One region of the Aneurinibacillus uraniidurans genome, then DNA from elsewhere that is predicted to be linked to it. Evidence: riboswitches for the same ligand, from Rfam matches in the RefSeq annotation. Region 1 holds a riboswitch; the other holds the start of a gene.
What was found. Region 1 has a riboswitch for thiamine pyrophosphate ahead of PO771_RS14975 (thiamine phosphate synthase). Riboswitches for the same ligand answer to the same signal wherever they lie in the genome.
Positions count from the first base shown of each region.

Region 2: linked by a shared signal. The riboswitch ahead of PO771_RS05430 (ABC transporter ATP-binding protein) and the one ahead of PO771_RS14975 (thiamine phosphate synthase) in region 1 are both predicted to bind thiamine pyrophosphate.

Region 1 is NZ_CP116902.1:2,987,986-2,990,452, reverse strand. It holds gene thiO (glycine oxidase ThiO) at 1-746, opposite strand, end outside; gene PO771_RS14975 (thiamine phosphate synthase) at 733-1,359, opposite strand; TPP riboswitch at 1,454-1,568, opposite strand; gene PO771_RS14970 (DEAD/DEAH box helicase) at 1,707-2,467, shown strand, end outside.
Region 2 is NZ_CP116902.1:1,081,577-1,084,043, forward strand. It holds gene acsA (acetate--CoA ligase) at 1-495, shown strand, start outside; gene PO771_RS05425 (3'-5' exonuclease) at 548-1,303, opposite strand; TPP riboswitch at 1,482-1,582, shown strand; gene PO771_RS05430 (ABC transporter ATP-binding protein) at 1,658-2,404, shown strand; gene PO771_RS05435 (ABC transporter permease) at 2,401-2,467, shown strand, end outside.

The sequences.
Region 1 (2,467 bases):
CCGTGAGAATAAACAGTGCGCGCGATTGGCTGCGGCACAGCAAGTACAGAGAAGGCCTCGCCTTTTAATGGGAATACAGGCAGTGGAGCATCAAGCAGCTTTGTAAGTTCACCGCTCCAAGCCCCGCCTGCGATGATGTACTGTTCACCGCTGAATTCTCCCTTGCTAGTCTGCACAGCTTCAATATGAGAGCCATTCATCCGAAAGTTTGTGACAGCACAGCGCTCAACAAGAGACGCTCCAAGTCGGGCTGCGGCTGCGGCAAAGGCACGTGACAGATGGGGAGCGGATACTTGTGTGTCATCTGGAAGCCAGAGCGCCCCTTTGATTTCTGAGCTGACAGCTGGTTCCAGCGCCTGCACGTCTGCTGTCTCCATCCAGTCTGCTTGCAGTCCTGCAGCTCGTTGCCAGATTGCTTGTGTAAGCAGCGTTTGCTTTTCTTCTTCTGTCCAGGCTGTGCGCAGCATCCCAGATTCATTAAGACCAATATCAACGCCTGCCGCCTGTTGTAGTTCTGCTGCAAGCTCGCGGAACATCGCGCGGCTGTACAGCGACAGTTCGACAAGTGGTCCCGGCTCAGGGAATTCTACCTGTGCGCCGAGCATACCGCCTGCTGCACGGGAAGCATGAGCGGCCAGGCAGTCTTTTTCCAATACAACTACTTTTTGTCCGCGTTTTGCCGCATAATAAGCAATGGCTGTACCGATCACACCGCCGCCAATAATAACGGCATCATATGTTTTCATCGTTGATCACTCCTTGTCTCAGAATGGTATAGAGTTGTTTGCTGATCTCAGCAGGCTGTGCAGCATCCATCACGGCAGATAGAACAGCTGCCCCCATAGCCCCGGCCTCGATGATATCGGGCAGAACAGTTGAAGTGATACCACCAAGTGCAAGTACGGGAATCGTACAAGCTTCTGCTACTCTCCGCAGCGCTTCTGTTCCGCGCGGCGTGAGTCCTGGCTTGGAGCCAGATGGAAATACATGCCCGAAAAGAAGATAATCTGCACCGGCAGCTTCTGCCGCCGTAGCTTCTCCTAAGCTGTGAACCGAGACACCGATTCGTATGCCGGGTGCGTTGCTACGTACGATATCAGGGGAGAGACTATGTCCGGCGAGATGAACCGTACCAGCCCCTAGCGCTATGGCTACATCGAGTCGATCATTTATCGCAAGCTTGTGGGGAGGCAGGTCTGCTTCGAGCAAAAGTGTCTGCCCAAGGGTATACAAGTCACGGGCGGTCAGCTGTTTCTCTCGCAGGTGAAACACATCCACATACGGTGCGATGGTTCGAACGATTTCTACTACTTGCTCTGGTGATTGTCTCCCGGTGCTGATCACATGAAATTCACGCATGAATTCCCTCATTTTTTTCGCTCCCTCATCTATTTTCACAGCAAAAAAGTCGGGTCCCACTTATGGGACCCGACTTGAGAACGCTTCATGCGCTATGTATAGTCGCCTGCTTTCCTACGCTGGTACTAACCAGATCAGGTCCCAGGAGTTTAGAAACTTCATCGCGTTTCATTCTCAGCCCGACTCATCGGGATCCCCCAGCAGTTTACGAAAGGTATCAAATTTTGCTTTTATTATACTGCACCTCATACATAATGCAAGGAAAAAATGCAAAGTGGTCTAAATACAAAAGTTCGGGTACAATAGAAGCAGTATGCTTTTTTTGGCATTAAGAAAGGAAGAAACATATGAAATCATTTGAGCAGTTTAAGCTAAAACCGGAAATTATGCAGGGGATTGCAGACCTGTATTATAAACAGCCGACTCCCATTCAGGAACAGGCAATTCCATTGGCCCTTGAAGGAAAAGACGTGCTTGGGCAGGCGCAGACGGGAACGGGGAAAACAGCAGCGTTCGTTATTCCCATTCTTCAGAAGCTCGATCCGAACGCAAGTGATGTGCAGGCGCTGGTCATGACGCCGACACGTGAGCTAGCGATCCAGATCACCGATGATATTGCTGAGCTGGGTAAACATATGAACGTACAAGTATTGTCGCTGCACGGTGGACAGGACATCATGCGCCAGATTAGCAAGTTATCAGGTCGGATTCAGATTGTAGTGGGGACACCGGGACGTATTCTTGATCATTTGCGTCGTGAAACATTGCATTTCGGACGCATTCATACAATGGTGCTGGATGAAGCGGATAAAATGCTGGAGATGGGCTTTGTACAGGAAGTAGAGGAAGTGTTTATTCAGACTGCACAGAAGAAACAGGTATTGCTGTTCTCAGCTACTGTGCCGGATGGGGTGCGTAAGCTAGCACATAACTTCATGAATCAGCCGCAGATCGTCAAGGTAGAGAAGCGTCAGATGACGGCAGAAAATACGAAAGAATCGTACTATGTTGTGAACCAGAGCGATAAAACGGACATGCTAATCAAGCTTGTGGCAGATGCACGTCCGTATCTGGCTGTGATTTTTGCCAATACGAAGCAGCGGGTTAA
Region 2 (2,467 bases), 1.9 Mb from region 1:
ATCATGCCGCCATGGCCAGCGATGATGCGTCAGATCTGGAACAACCCAGCGAAATATGAAGAATACTTCCAGACTGGCTGGTACTTGTCCGGTGACTCTGCTTATATGGATGAAGACGGTTATTTCTGGTTCGAAGGTCGTGTGGATGATGTTATTAACACATCAGGTGAGCGTGTAGGACCATTTGAAGTTGAAAGTAAGCTTGTGGAGCATCCATCAGTAGCGGAAGCGGGCGTTATCGGTGTACCGGATCCGGTACGCGGTGAGATCATCAAAGCGTTCATTACGCTTCGTGCAGGATATGAAGAAAGTGATGAACTTAAAGAAGAGATTCGTGTATTCGTGAAGGAGCGTCTGGCTGCGCATGCCGCGCCGCGTCAGATTGAATTCCGTGACAAGCTTCCGAAGACACGTTCCGGTAAAATTATGCGTCGTGTTTTGAAAGCATGGGAGCTTGGCCTTCCGACAGGAGATTTGTCTACAATGGAAGATTAGTTATAAAAAGAACGGTGCAGGATGTAATCCGCACCGTTCTTTTGTGTGTTTTTTATATAGAAGCATAGCCTGTTTCCTGTCTCTGACGAAGTAAGTGCATCGTCTTAATATAACCTTCAAGGCCGTGCAGGGTCTCGATGCCACGCTTCTCTAATTCATCAAGGAAGCAGAGAAATAGCTCAGCAGTCATTACCGCATCACCAAGCGCAGTGTGGCGCCCTTCGACCTGAATATGATATAGGTCAAGTAAGGTGTCAAGCCCATATGACTTATTGTTCGGAAGTATATGATAGGAGATCGACATTGTATCAATAACGGGGTTGTTTAACTTTGTCTTGCATAGCTTTTTAAGCTTGGTGTTCAGGAAGTTTATATCGAAGTCTGCGCAGTGGGCAACCAGGTAGTCATCTCCGATAAATTGCAGGAATTTATGAAGGACTGGCAGAACGGGAGGAGCATCTGCGACATCTTCATTGGAAATTCCTGTGATTTCTGTCACGATCGCTGGAATCGGTTTGCGTGGTTGGATTAGTTCATGGAAGAGTTTTTCCTGAATGGCACCGTTTTCAACAACGACTGCGCCAATGGAAATAATCTCATCACCTGCATACGGATGAAATCCGGTCGTCTCTGTATCAAACACAATAAAGCGCATCCGTTTTAATAGCTGATCTTCATAAGTATGACGGTTCACGGAAGCAATCATAGTCTGGATGTCCGCGACTAGATCAGGGTCAAGGGCAGGCTTTTCTTTGTACCAGCTGGTTGTGATGTGCTTGATGTATTTACCAAGTGGAAATGAGTACATCTTCTGTCACATCCTTCTCTCCTTAAGAATCTTTTTTCTTAGATTTGCAAGCGTTCTCATTCTTTTATCATACGTCATAAGGAGGATAATGTACAGATTATTTAGAAAATTAGTAAGGAGTATTCAATGATTGACGGAGAGAAGCATTCGGAGTACGATGAAAACAATTCAATACAAAAACGACCACTAGGGGAGCATAGTTGCTGAGAGGGGCAGTCGTCCCGACCCTTATAACCTGATGCGGATAATGCCGATGGAGGGAAGTGGAGCCGATCTGTTTTTATGCTTGCAGACACGCGCCACTCCATAGGAGGGCGCTTTTTCTATGGAAATGGATCGAAGGAGGGAGAGCTAATGCTTGCTGTTCACCAGTTAACATATCAGTATCCAAAGAGCAGTACACCGGTATTGGATCATGTATCGTTTGCTGTACAACAGGGTGAATTCGTCTCGCTGATCGGGGCGAGCGGGTCTGGGAAAAGCACGATCTTTCGGTTGATAGCAGGGCTTGCCGAACCGAATGCGGGCAGCATCCAAATTGGTGGCGTCCAAGAAAAGAATAGACTGGGAAAAGTAGCGCTGATGCCGCAAAAAGATCTGCTCCTTCCGTGGCGCACGGTGCTGGATAATATTTTGCTTCCGGCAGAAATAGCAGGGCAGCCAAGAGAAGAGGCTGTTCGGCAGGCGCAGGAGTGGATCATTCGCGCCGGGCTGTCCGGTTATGCAGATGCGTATCCATCCCAGCTGTCTGGTGGAATGCGGCAGCGGGTATCGTTTTTGCGAACCATTATGACAGGGGCTGATGTTCTGTTGCTGGATGAACCATTCGGGGCACTTGACACGCTAACCCGTCAGGATATGCAGGAATGGCTGCTAAGCATTTGGGAACAGCTTGGCAAAACAGTACTCTTTATTACGCATGATATTGAAGAAGCAGTGCTTGTAAGTGATCGAGTGCTTGTGCTGCGTCCAGGTGAAAATTGCGTGGAGATGCCGATTCAACTGCGTCGTCCACGTACGAAAGAACTGGTCTTCACACCGGAGTTTACCGCGTATCGCCAGCAGTTGACACATATGATCAGCGGGAGGAAGGGAAAATGAGAAGGCAGTTACATACATACTGGCCAGCCGCTGTTTTTTTCGTAGTGCTGCTAGCTGCCTGGG